DNA from 2 places in the Arthrobacter sp. TJ-178 genome. Region 1 is predicted to be linked to the other one. Evidence: riboswitches for the same ligand, from Rfam matches in the RefSeq annotation. Region 1 holds a riboswitch; the other holds the start of a gene.
The links. A riboswitch is a leader RNA that binds a small molecule or an ion and turns the genes downstream of it on or off. The one in region 1 is predicted to bind thiamine pyrophosphate.
Positions count from the first base shown of each region.

Region 2: it holds a riboswitch for thiamine pyrophosphate, as region 1 does, so the genes downstream of both, AC4D2Q_RS03550 (ECF transporter S component) here and thiM (hydroxyethylthiazole kinase) in region 1, are expected to answer to the same signal.

Region 1 covers NZ_JBZCNK010000001.1:1,148,895-1,155,242, reverse strand. The annotation lists gene AC4D2Q_RS05520 (bifunctional hydroxymethylpyrimidine kinase/phosphomethylpyrimidine kinase) at 1-568, opposite strand, end outside; gene thiE (thiamine phosphate synthase) at 565-1,260, opposite strand; gene thiM (hydroxyethylthiazole kinase) at 1,257-2,075, opposite strand; TPP riboswitch at 2,058-2,147, opposite strand; gene AC4D2Q_RS05505 (M20/M25/M40 family metallo-hydrolase) at 2,234-3,547, opposite strand; gene AC4D2Q_RS05500 (ABC transporter substrate-binding protein) at 3,792-5,672, shown strand; gene AC4D2Q_RS05495 (ABC transporter permease) at 5,675-6,348, shown strand, end outside.
Region 2 covers NZ_JBZCNK010000001.1:755,418-761,765, reverse strand. The annotation lists gene AC4D2Q_RS03575 (Na+/H+ antiporter subunit D) at 1-1,301, shown strand, start outside; gene AC4D2Q_RS03570 (Na+/H+ antiporter subunit E) at 1,298-1,924, shown strand; gene AC4D2Q_RS03565 (MrpF/PhaF family protein) at 1,921-2,181, shown strand; gene mnhG (monovalent cation/H(+) antiporter subunit G) at 2,185-2,751, shown strand; gene AC4D2Q_RS03555 (DUF4235 domain-containing protein) at 2,779-3,042, opposite strand; TPP riboswitch at 3,133-3,272, shown strand; gene AC4D2Q_RS03550 (ECF transporter S component) at 3,331-3,972, shown strand; gene AC4D2Q_RS03545 (ABC transporter ATP-binding protein) at 3,959-5,518, shown strand; gene AC4D2Q_RS03540 (energy-coupling factor transporter transmembrane component T family protein) at 5,515-6,348, shown strand, end outside.

The DNA of each region.
Region 1 (6,348 bases):
GGGCATCGGGACAGTTGTCCCCCGCCAGGTGACCGCCCTTAACCAGGACTTTGACTGCGTAGGCGGCGGAAAGCTGCTCTCCCTGTGCCAGTGCCCGCTCCCATGACTCAGCAACGGGCTCCTGCACGAGCACCGCCAGTTCGGGAAGGTTCGGCGTCACCAGGTCCACCCGGTGCAACAGCTGCCGCAGTGCGGCCTCGGCTCCGGGATCCAGCAGCCGGTCACCGCTGGTGGCAATCATGACCGGATCCAGCACCACCGCAGGAACCTCCAGTGCTGCCAGCCAATCGTCCACCGTCTGAATCACGTCCGCGCTGCCGAGCATGCCGATCTTTACGGCGTCGATGCCGACGTCGTCGCTCACGGCCTCCAGCTGTTCGCGCAGGAAGGCAGCGGGCGGGGTGTGCACGGACCGCACGCCCCGGGTGTTCTGGGCAACCAGGGCGGTCACTGCCGCCATGCCGTATCCACCGGTGGCCGCAATGGATTTCAGATCCGCCTGGATACCTGCGCCGCCGGTGGGATCTGTTCCGGCGATGCTCAGGATCCGCGGAATCCGGGCCCTCATGCCGGGGCCCCCGCACGCCAGGCACGGACGAGTTCCGCTGCCGCCTGCCGCGGATCGGCTGCCCCGCAGATCGCCGAAACCACTGCTGCGCCCGTGGCACCGGCGGCCCGCAGCGGGCCGAGGTCTTCGCGGACGATCCCGCCGATGGCCACGACCGGCAGCGGGGTCCGGGCGGCAAAGTCGGCAAATCCGGCAACCCCCAGCGGCTCGGGGTGGTCCGGTTTGGTGCGGGTGGGGCGGATGACGCCGGCCCCAAGGTAGTCCACGGTTCCCGGCGGCAGCGCCCGGAGGGCGTCCAGATGGCCGGGAGTGTTGGCGGTCAGCCCGACGACGGCGTCCGGGCCCACGAGCGTGCGCACCACCTCGGCGGGGAGGTCCGTTTGGCCCACGTGGACTCCGTGCACGCGTGCGCCGGCGGCCCGGGCCGCCAGGTAGATGTCCACCCGGTCATCCACCAGCACGGTGGCGCGGTCTCCTGCGGCTTCGGCGACGGCGAGGACCAAAGCGTAGAAGTCCGCGGCCGGGGCGTCCTTTTCCCGTACCTGGACCGTCTCCACCCCGCCGGCCACCGCGGCCCGGACGGTGTCGATGACGCCGCGCGGCCCGCACAGGGCGGTGTCCGTCACCAGGTAAATGCCGCTGGTGCGGATGCGCTCCCGGGACCGGGACATGTCAGCCGCGCCGGCGTTCATGCGCTAACCAGCCGCTGCATCAGGTCCTGCTCGTTAAGGGCGGCCAGGGCATCAAGGAATCCGACGGCGAAGCTTCCGGGTCCGGCCGAGGCCTCGGCTGCGGGTTCCGCAGCCACTGTGTATGCGGCGGTGGCGGCGGCAACCGCCGCCAGCGCTCCGCCGTCGTCAGCCACGGCGAGGAAGGCGGCCGTGACCGCCCCCAGCGCGCAGCCTCCGCCGGTCACCCGGGTCAGCAGGGCATCTCCGTTGCTGATCCGCAGCGTGCCGGTGCCGTCCGTGACCAGGTCCGTGGGCCCCGATACGGCGACCACGGAACCGTGTTTTTCCGCCAGGAGAACGGCTGCGGGCAGGGCGCTCTCGGGATCGTCGGTGGCGTCGACGCCGCGGCCGCCGGAGCCCAGTCCCGCCAGCGCAATGATCTCGGAGGCGTTGCCGCGGATAGCCGTTGGCCGCAGGGCCAGCAGTTCCGCCGCCAAAGCGGTGCGCACCGGAAGGCTGCCCACCGCCACCGGGTCCAGCACCCAAGGCGTGCCGGCGTCATTCGCCGCCGCGGCGGCTTCCAGCATCGCCCGGCGCTGTTCCTCGTGCGGAGTGCCCAGGTTGATCAGCACGCCGGAGGCCACCCGGGCGAACGGTCCGGCCTCTCCCGGAATGTCAGTCATGGCCGGCGCGGCGCCCAGGGCCAGCAAAACGTTGGCGGTGAAGTTTGTTACCACGGCGTTGGTCAGGCACTGCACCAGCGGCGGTTCGGCGCGCAGGCGCGCCAGGAGCGTTGAAACGGTTAACGGTGTCAGGCGAATAGTCATCCGCGACATCCCTTCGCTAGTTCGAACTAGATCAGGTTCAACGGGTTTCATCTCAGCCTGTCGGCACCCCGTGTCACTGCAGAAGACTCTATGCCAGCCGGTCGGTGGAAGCACACCCCGCTGCGCTCCGCGTGCCGGAGGGCCGGCCGGGTCCGGCGTGCAGCGGCTCAGACGCCGGTCAGGAAGTCCTGAAGGATCTGCTGGCCTCCCTGCACGGCGGCAACCGGAACCCGTTCATCCACTCCGTGGACGCCCTGGATGCTGCGCCCTTCCGGATCCGTGGCCAGGGGCGCAAACCCGTAGCAGTCGATTCCCAGCGGAGCAAAGGCCTTGGCATCCGTTCCGCCGCCCATGCACATGGGCACCACAACGGCCTGCGGATCATGGCGGAGCAGTGCCCCGCGCATTGCCTCGAACCACGGGGAGTCGACCGGCGACTGCACCGGCGGCTGGTGCGAGAGGAAAGTGGTGGTAACTGCGTCCCCCAGCAGCTCCCGAACGGTGGCCAGGGTTTCCTCCTCGGTGCCGGGAAGGCAGCGGATGTCGACGTCGGCTTCCGCCACCCCGGGGATCACGTTCACCTTGTAGCCGGCCCGCAGCACCGTGGGGGTGGAGGAGCAGCGGACCGTCACGCCGGCCACCGTTCCGGCTTCGCCCATGGCGGCGATGGCAGCTTCCACGCCGGCATCCGAGCGCAGGTCGGCGGAGAATCCCAGTGCCGCCGTCGTCTCCTCGATGTACCGGCGGACCACCGGGGTGAGGACCAGCGGCCAGGAATAGCTGCCCACGCGGTGGAGGGCGTTGATGAGGTTCTGTACGGCGTTGACCGGAACGGGGCGGGATCCGTGGCCCGAAATGCCCTCCGCCCGGACCCTGATGTGGAGGGTACCCCGCTCGCCGGCGGCAATGGGATAGAGCCGGACCTCAGAACCGTCCGCTGCCTCCAGAAGGGTGGCATGGCCTCCGGATTCCCCGATTGCGGCTTCCACGCCCGCGAAGAGTTCCGGATGCTCCGCGGCCAGCCAGAGAGCGCCGTAGTCGCCCTTGTCTTCCTCATCCGCCACAAAAGCCACCACGATGTCCCGCCTCGGACGGACCCCCTCCTCTGCCCAGTTCAGCAGCGTGGCCAGGGTCATGGCCACCATGTCCTTCATGTCTGCGGCGCCTCGGCCGTATATGTAACCGTCCCGGATAGTGCCGGCAAAAGGGTCCATGCTCCACTGCTCGGGCTCGGCCGGCACCACGTCCAGATGAGCGTGGACCAGCAGCCCGGGGAGGGAAGAGTCCGTGCCCGGAACCCGCACCACCACCGAGCTGCGGTCCGGTTCTGGCCCCAGCAGCGCGGCGTCGTAACCCGCCGTGGTCAGCAGGTTCAGGACGTATTCCGCCGCGCCCCGCTCCCCGTTGCTCTTGCCCTCGCCGAAGTTTGAGGTGTCGAAACGAATCAGTTCTGCACAGAGCCGGGCGGGGTCAACGGGCACGGACGCTCCTTAAGTTTTGGAGAAACGATAACGGTGACGCAGCTCTTTCCGAAAGTGTTTTGCAACAGTTGGTATATCCCTGTTAGTTACTTACACTGTCCCCACAGGGTGCACCAATGTGGTGCTGCTCACAGGGCGCAGGCCGTTTCGTCCGCAGTTTTTGCCGCCGGATCCCGCTATCGGTACAGGGCAGCGGGAAGCGCTTTGGGTACCTGTCACTCCACAGCTGGATGAAGGGGACGCTATGCAGTTCAGACAGAAAAACCCTGCCGCCGGGGGGCGCCCCCGGGGATCCGGCCCTCTGCTGCGCCGCGCGGCAGCTGCCGGAATCCTCTGCGCCGCCGTGACCGGTTCATTTGCCCTCACCACGGGTCCGGCCGCCGCGCCGGCAGCCTATGCGGCGGATGAATCCAGCGGCTCCACGCTGAAACTGGCCCTGACCGGCGACATCGACACGCTCAACCCGTTCCTCGCCATCCTCGCGACCAGTTCCAACATCCTGGCCCTGCAGTACCAGAACCTGGTGGCTTACGGCCCGGACCAGAACGAAGAGATTCCGGGCATGGCCGAAAGCTGGGAGACCTCCGAAGACGGCACCGTCTGGACGTTCAAGATCCCCGCGGACCGCAAATGGTCCGACGGCGAACCCATCACCGCCAATGACGCCGCCTGGACCTTCAGCGCCATCCAGAACAACGATGAGCTCAAGCAGGCCAACGGCGCCCTCCTGACCAGCGTGTCCCAGGTGGTGGCCGAGGATGACGAAACCCTGGTCATCACCCTCAGCGCGCCGCAGGCCTCCAACCCCGGCACCCAGCTGCCGATCATGCCTGAGCACATCTGGTCCGAGGTGGGCGATCCGGCTGCCTTCGAGAATGACAAGGATGCCGTTGGCTCCGGCCCGTTCACAGTGGTCAGTTATGACAAAGCCGCAGGGGTCACCATGAAGGCCAACCCCAACTACTGGCAGGGCAAGGCCAAAGTGGACGGCATCACCTGGGTCCCTTACAAGAACAGCGACGCCGCCGTGCAGGCCCTGAAGACCGGGGAAATCGACGTTGTCAGCGGACTGACCCCGGTCCAGTACAAGGCGCTGGAGAACCAGCCGGGCATCACCACCAACGCCGGAACCGGCCGCCGCTACCAGGCCATCGCCATCAACCCCGGCACCACCACGGTGGACAACGAAGTGCTCGGGGACGGTAATCCGGCGCTGCAGGATCCGGAACTGCGCCGGGCCATTGCCATGGGCATTGACAGCAACACCCTGCTGGAAAAGGTCCTGCAGGGCCTGGGCCAGGAGGCCACGGGCGAGATTCCCATGACCTACCCGCTCTATCACTGGGACACGGACGAGCTGCCCCTGGCCTACAACCCCGAGGAAGCCAATAAGGTCCTGGACGAGGCCGGTTACGCCATGGGCCCCGACGGCATCCGCCTGGACAAGGAGGGCAAGCCCCTCAAGCTCCGCCTGATGGGGCGCAACTCTGATCCCACGCACCAGCAGATGGCTGATTACATCGGTCCGTGGATGAAGGCCATCGGCATTGAGATCAACACCGAAATGAAGGCTCCGGCCCAGGTCAATGATGATTCGACCTTCGGCAACTTCGACATGTACTTCACCGGCTGGGGCATTGGCCCGGATCCGGACTATCAGCTGTCCATCAACCAGTGCAGCTCCCGTCCCAACGCGGACGGCACCGGCGCCACCTCGGAGAACAGTCTCTGCGATCCGGAATTCGACAAGCTCTACCTCGCCCAGCACGCCGAACTGGACCAGGACAAGCGCAGCGAACTGGTCCAGCAGGCCCAGGAAATCATCTACAACTCCGCCGTCAACAAGGTGCTCTTCTACGCCAACAGCCTTGAGGCCTACCGCTCGGACAAGTGGGAACCGTTCACCACGCAGCCGTCGGAGGGCGGCGTGATCACCTCCCAGAACGGGCCGTGGGGCTACTACAGCGCCACTCCCATAGGTGCCGATGTTGCCGAAGCCGGCACCAGCGAGGAGAGCGGAACCAACACCGCCCTCATCGTCTCGATCGCCGTCGTCGTCATCCTGGGAATCGCCGTGATCGTCTTTATCCGCCGCCGCGGCAGCAGCGCGGAAGACCGCGCCTAGCCATGGCTGAAGCGCTCAGCGAGAGCGACGTCGTTCCCGCCCGCCTGGATATCGATGAACCGCGCCGGGGCTCCTCCTGGCTCTACTACATCGGTATGAAGGCGGGCGGGTCCGCCGTTTCCCTGATCATGGTCATTGTCCTGGGGTTCTTCGCCTTCCGGATCCTGCCCGGGGATCCGGTGCGTTCCCTGGCTGACGGACGCCAGGTGACCGCCGAACAGATGGACATCCTGCGCCGCCAGTACGGGCTGGACCAGCCGTTGCTGGGACAGTTTTGGCGGTACCTGACCGACCTGTTCCAGGGGAAGCTGGGTGATTCCTACACGTACAACCGGCCGGTCATGGAGCTCATCGGGGACCGCATCGGCCCCACCCTGCTCCTGACCGGCACCGCCGCCCTGCTGTCCGTTGTCCTGGGCCTGTGGCTGGGCCAGCGGGCGGCATGGCGGCGGGGCTCGGCCTTCGACAAGACCCAAACCGGGCTGGCCCTGTTTTTCTGGTCCGTGCCCACCTTCTGGCTGGGGCTGCTGATGCTGCTGGTGTTCGCCGGCGGACTGCGCTGGTTCCCCACCGGCGGCATGGTCACGGCCGGCAGCACGGATACCGGCCTGGCAATGATCGTGGATGTGGGCCGGCACATGGTGCTTCCCGTGCTGACCATGGTTGCCGTGGTCTA
Region 2 (6,348 bases), 390 kb from region 1:
CCGACGGCGATGAAGACGGCCCGATCTCGATCTTCCATCCGACCTACCTGATCCTGGTGGCGGGCGTGTCCAACGCCTTCCTTGCCGGGGACCTGTTCAACCTGTACGTGGGCTTCGAAATTCTGCTCACGGCAAGCTACGTGCTGATGACCCTGGGCGGAACCACGCCGCGGATCCGGGCCGGCATCACCTACACGGTGGTCAGCGTGGTGTCTTCGCTGCTGTTCCTGATCACGATCGCCATGATCTACGCGGCCACCGGCACGGTGAACATGGCCGATCTGGCGCTGAAGCTGGGCGACCTGGATCCCGGAACCCAGCTGATGCTCCACCTCATGCTGCTGGTGGCGTTCGGTATCAAGGCGGCTGTGTTCCCGCTGTCCTTCTGGCTTCCCGACTCCTATCCCACCGCTCCGGCGCCGGTCACGGCAGTGTTCGCCGGACTGCTGACCAAGGTGGGCGTTTACGCCATGGTCCGCACCGAGACGCTGCTGTTCCCGGGCGACCGGATCAACACACTGTTGATGGTGGTGGCCGGCCTGACCATGGTGGTGGGTATCCTCGGCGCCCTGGCGCAGACCGACATCAAACGAATGCTGTCCTTCACCCTCGTCAGCCACATCGGGTACATGGTGTTTGGCCTGGCGGTCGGCACGGTGATCGGCATTGGCTCTGCAGTGTTCTACGTGGTCCACCACATTACGATCCAGACCTCACTGTTCCTTGTCACGGGGCTGATCGAGCGCCGCGGCGGCACGGCGAACATGGACCGGCTGGGCGGGCTGGCGAAGCTGTCCCCGCTGCTGGCCGTGCTCTACTTCATCCCCGCCATCAACCTTGGCGGGATCCCGCCCTTCTCGGGATTCCTGGGCAAGCTGGGCCTTTTGGAAGCCGGCGCGGACCTGGGAACTCCGCTGGCCTACGTCCTGATGGCGGCCAGCGTGGTGACCAGCCTCCTGACGCTGCTGGTGATGGCACGGGTCTGGAACCGTGCCTTCTGGCGCACACCGGAGGACGCCGTCCATCCGGACCCGATCCTGCTGGCCACCGGCGCGGACGGGTCATCGCTGCGGCACTCCGGCGAGGTGAACGAGAAGTCCACCGGAAAATTCTCCGGCCGCGAAGCAGTGGACCTGCTGCCGCGCACCATGGTTTATCCCACCGTGGGACTGGTGGCCCTCGGCGTCGCACTGACCGTCCTGGCCGGGCCGCTGTTCTCGCTGAGCGACAACGCCGCTCAGGATCTGCTGGACCGAACGCCCTACATTGAAGCCGTGCTGGGAGAGGGGGCCGGACAATGACCCGCAGAGCCCAGATGCGCAACCGTCCGCGCGTACCGCTGCTCAAAGAAATCCCGCTGCTGGTCTGGCTGGTCTTCCTGTGGGGAGCCCTCTGGCAGGACTTCAGTGCCGGCAACCTGATCTTCGGCGCTGTCATCGCCTTTGTGGTGGCGAATATCTTCTATCTTCCCCCGGTGGATCTGAGCGGACGCTTCAACCCGCTCTACGCCCTGGGCTTCGCCGTCCGGTTCTTCTACAAGCTGGTTCACGCCAGTTTCGAGGTGCTGTGGCTGGCCATTGCCAAGGGCCCGAAGATCAAGAATGCCGTGGTCGGCGTGAAGCTGCGCAGCCACTCGGACCTGCTGGTCACTGCCACCGGACACGCGCTCTCCCTGATCCCCGGATCGCTGGTGGTGGAGGTGGACCGGTCCACCTCCACCCTGTACCTGCACTGCCTGAATGTTTCCACTCCCGAGCAGGCGGACAAGGTGCGCAAAGATGTGCGGGACACCGAATCGTGGCTGATCCGTTCCATCGGAACCCGTGAGGATCTTGAGGTGCTGAAAGCGGAAAAGGCGCTGGCCCGCCGGGGCAGTGCCCTCCGCACCGGACAGGCCGAGTCGTCAAAGGGAGCAAACTCATGATGAGCGTTTTTCTGGTCCTCGTGGCCGTCATGCTGTCCCTCGCGGCTGCCGGCGCCATTTTCCGGATTGCCCGGGGCCCTTCCATCCTGGACCGGGTACTGGCGGCGGACGTGCTGCTGACGATTGTGGGAGCGGCGCTGGCCACGGAGATGATCATCGAGCGCAACCTGGATTATCTGGCGCTGCTGGTCTCGATCTCCTTGATTGGCTTCATCGGCTCCGTCACCGTTGCCCGCTTTGTTACGGACCGGAGGTAGCCCGTGAGCCAGGAACTGAATGATTTGATCGTGGGAATCCTGATGACGGGCGGGGCACTGATGTCCCTTGCTGCCGCCATCGGTCTGACGCGGTTTCCGGACCTGATGAGCCGCATGCATGCGGCCTCCAAGCCGCAGGTGCTGGGACTGCTGCTGTTCCTGCTGGCAATGGCGGTCCGCTTTGAAAGCTGGGTGCTGCTGCCCGTGCTGGGAGTGTGCTGGCTGTTCATGATCCTCACCGCCCCGGTGTCCGCCCACATGGTGGGCCGCGCCGGTTACCGGACAAAGCACCTGCGCCCGGAGCTGCTCAGCATCGACGAGCTGGATGACGTTGTGGGACGGGCGCAGGAACTCCTGATCCAGGCCAGGACGGACAGCCCCGGGGATGACGGAGAAGGGGAAGACCCGCTGGTGGATGACAATCCCGGGGCCCCGGACCAGGAAAGTTCGCTGGATGATGACGTCCTGCCGCGGACGGGATCCACCGAAGCACATCACGGAGTGTTTCCCGGATCGAGGCCGGACACAGCACAGGGCGCCCGCCGCCCGGGAGGAAATCCCGAGGGCTGAGCGCCCTGTGGTGGAGGGTGCTGCTGCTTAGACGACGTCCGGCGTCTTCTGGTAACGCTGGATGGCGCGCTGCGTGCCGCGGTTGGTCAGGACACGGATGGCCTGGCTGACGGCGCCGGAGACGACGGCGAAGATCACCGCGGTGCGGAGGTTGACGTCCAGCACTCCGTCCTTGTCCCGGGGCGGTTCGTTGCCCGTCACCCTGGTCCAGATGAAGTCCAGGATTTTGGCGGACAGAATGCCCGCGCCAACGCTTGCGCCGGTACCAAGCAGTTTCAGGATCAGGTTCATGGATGCTCCTAGTTTGTGGGGGCCGTTTCCCTAACCCTACCCGCCGGGCCGCCCAAAGTGGTTTGCCCGTGTGTAGAGTGGGAAGCGCAAAACATACGACAGGGGAGCGCCCTCCCCGCCCGTGCTTCGGCACGATGCGGGAGGACCAAGGCGCTGAGAGTGCGGACAACCGCAGACCCTCGAACCTGATCCGGTTAGTACCGGCGCTAGGGAGTCGAGATCTCACGGGATCTCACGGCAATCCGTCGTGAGCCATCCCTCCCCTCCTGTTCCTCAGGAGGTTTTTTCATGCAGCAGAACATGTCCCCGGCACAACCTTCCCGCCGGCAGAACTCACCGTGGCGGCGTCCGTGGCGCGTGGTCGACATTGTGGTGGCCTCCGTGCTCGCAGTGGCCGTCGGCGTCATTTTTTGGGCCTGGTCCCTGGCCTACAACGGGGTGGAAGTTGTGTTCCTGGCCTTTCCCCCGCTCGGTGGCCTGTACGCCGGCGGCTGGCTGATAGCCGGAGTCCTGGGTGCGCTGATCATCCGCAAACCCGGAGCCGCCATCTACTGCGAGGTTCTCGCCTCTGCGGTGTCCGGCGTGCTCGGAACCCAGTTTGGCCTCTCGGTGCTGTTGTCCGGATTCATCCAGGGGCTGGGCGCGGAGCTGGTGTTCCTCGCCTTCCTCTATGTCCGGTACACCCTGTCCGTGGCCATGCTGGCCGGCTTGGTCTCCGGAGTGTTCCTGGGGGTCAGCGAGAACATCCTTTACCGCCCTGAATGGGCGCTGCAGTGGCAGGCGCTTTACACGCTCTTCGCCGCTGTCTCCGGCGCCGTCCTGGCCGGGGTGTTGTCCTGGCTTGCCGCCCGGGCGCTGGCGCGGACCGGCGTCCTGGCTCCGTTCGCCTCGGGACGGGCAGCTGACGCGGGATCCAATGCCCGTTCGTAATCCATCTTCGTCCCCTGTGTCTTCCCCCGTGACCGTACGGGCACGGGACTACGGCTGGCGGCATGCCGGACGCAGCACCCCCGCGATCTCGGGATTGACCCTGGACATTGAACCGGGCGAAAAGGTGCTCCTGCTCGGCGCCTCCGGCGCGGGGAAGTCCACGCTGCTGCATGCCCTGGCCGGTGTGCTCGGCGAGGGCTCCGGACCGGACGCGGCGGGAGAAGAACACGGCAGCCTCACCCTGGACGGGGTTGCTCCGCTGCAGGCCCGCGGCCGGGCCGGCCTGGTCCTGCAGGATCCCGAGTCCCAGCTGGTGCTCTCCCGGGTGGGGGACGAGGTTGCCTTCGGCGCGGAAAACCTCCGGGTGCCGCCGCAGGAGATTTGGCAGCGGGTGCGGACAAGCCTGGACGACGTCGGATTGCGGGTGCCGCTGCACCATTCCACGGCCGCACTCTCCGGCGGACAGAAGCAGCGCCTGGCCCTGGCCGGAGTGCTGGCCATGCAGCCGGGCCTGCTGCTGCTCGACGAGCCCACAGCCAACCTTGATCCGGACGGGGTGACGGAAGTCCGTGCCGCCGTCGAACGCGTGCTGGCGCGCACCGGCGCAACGCTGATTGTGGTGGAACACCGGGTTGCGGTGTGGGCGGACATTGTGGACCGGGTGGTGGTTTTGGCGGCCGACGGCGGAATACTCGCCGACGGTCCGCCGTCACAGGTGCTGGCCGATCCCGGCCACCGGACCCGGCTGACGGCTGCCGGGGTCTGGCTTCCGGGATCCGCGCCTGCCGTGAGCGCTCCGCTTCCGCAGGAGCCGGGGGCAGCACTGCTGGAAGCCAGCGGGCTCGGTGCCGGGCGCAGCAAACGCACCCCTGCCGTTGTGGCGGGCGTGGATTTGCTGCTGCGTGCCGGGACGTCGCTGGGAATCACCGGCCCCAACGGGGCGGGCAAGTCAACGCTGGCCCTCACGCTGGGCGGGCTGCTGAAACCCGTGTCCGGCACCCTGCAGGCGGCACCTTTGTTGTCCGGTTCCGCCGGAGCGGACCCGGGCCGTTGGAAATCCACTGAGCTGGTAACCCGGATCGGCACTGTTTTCCAGGAACCCGAGCATCAGTTCCTGACCGGCACCGTCCGCGGTGAACTGGCATTCGGACCCCGCCGCGCCGGAATGCCGGAAGCCACGATTGAGGAACTCGTGGAAACCCTGGCCGGCCGGCTGCGTCTTACCGCCCTGCTGGACGCCAACCCGTTCACGCTCTCGGGCGGGGAAAAGCGCCGTCTTTCGGTGGCCACCATGATCGCCACCGAACCGGACATCCTGCTCCTTGATGAGCCCACCTTCGGACAGGACGCCAATACCTGGGCTGAACTCGTGAATCTGCTCCGCGCTCTGCTGGCTGAGGGCCGCTCGGTGGTTTCGGTAACGCATGACGCGGATTTCCTGGCCGCCCTGGGCGGAGACGTGCTGCACGTACAGGACGGCACCGCAGCACCCGCGGAACAAAGCCGGGCAGGAAAGAGCCGCGCAGGAAGGGGGATGCGTCCATGAGGGCTTCGGACACAGGTGCGCCGGAAACAGGCATCAATTCCGTCGAGGCACATGCGGATCTGCGCAATCCCTCCCGCCGTCCCGCCGGAACGCTGCTGGAACGAGCCAACCCGCTTTCCAAGCTGGCTGCCGCCCTGGCGGTGACGCTCGCCGTGCTGGTCAGCGTTGACTGGGTCAGTTCAACCATCATCCTGGCCGGGGAACTTCTCCTGCTTCCGCTGCTGCGGATTGCGCCGCTCACCCTGCTCAAACGCATCTGGCCGCTGCTCATCGGCGCGCTGGTGGGCGCCTGGGGCACGGCCCTGCTGGCGGAAAAGATCGGCACCGTGCTGCTGGATGCCGGCCCCGTCCTCTTCACCTCCGATTCGGTGGCCGCCGGCATCGCGATCGGGCTGCGGGGCCTGGCAATCGCGCTGCCCGGGATCTATCTGCTCGCTTCCACCGACCCCACCGATCTGGCCGACGCCCTGGCGCAAAAACTGCATCTGCCCCACCGGTTTGTGCTTGGGGCACTGGCCGGCATGAGGCTGGTGGGGCTGCTGGTCTCGGAATGGCAGTCCCTGGGCATGGCCCGGCATGCACGCGGAGTGGGCGCCGATTCCGGCCTCCTGACACGCATCCGGTCCTTCTTCGGCCAGGCGGTTGCCCTGCTGGTCCAGGCCGTGCGCCGCGCCACCCGCCTGGCTTCGGCCATGGAAGCCCGCGGCTTTGGCAGCGGCGGCAGGACCTGGGCCCGGACCTCGGTGTTTACCGGTTTGGACGCCTGGGTCACGCTTTACGGAGTGGTGCTGGCAGCCGGAGCGCTGACGGCGGCGGTTGCGGCCGGGAGC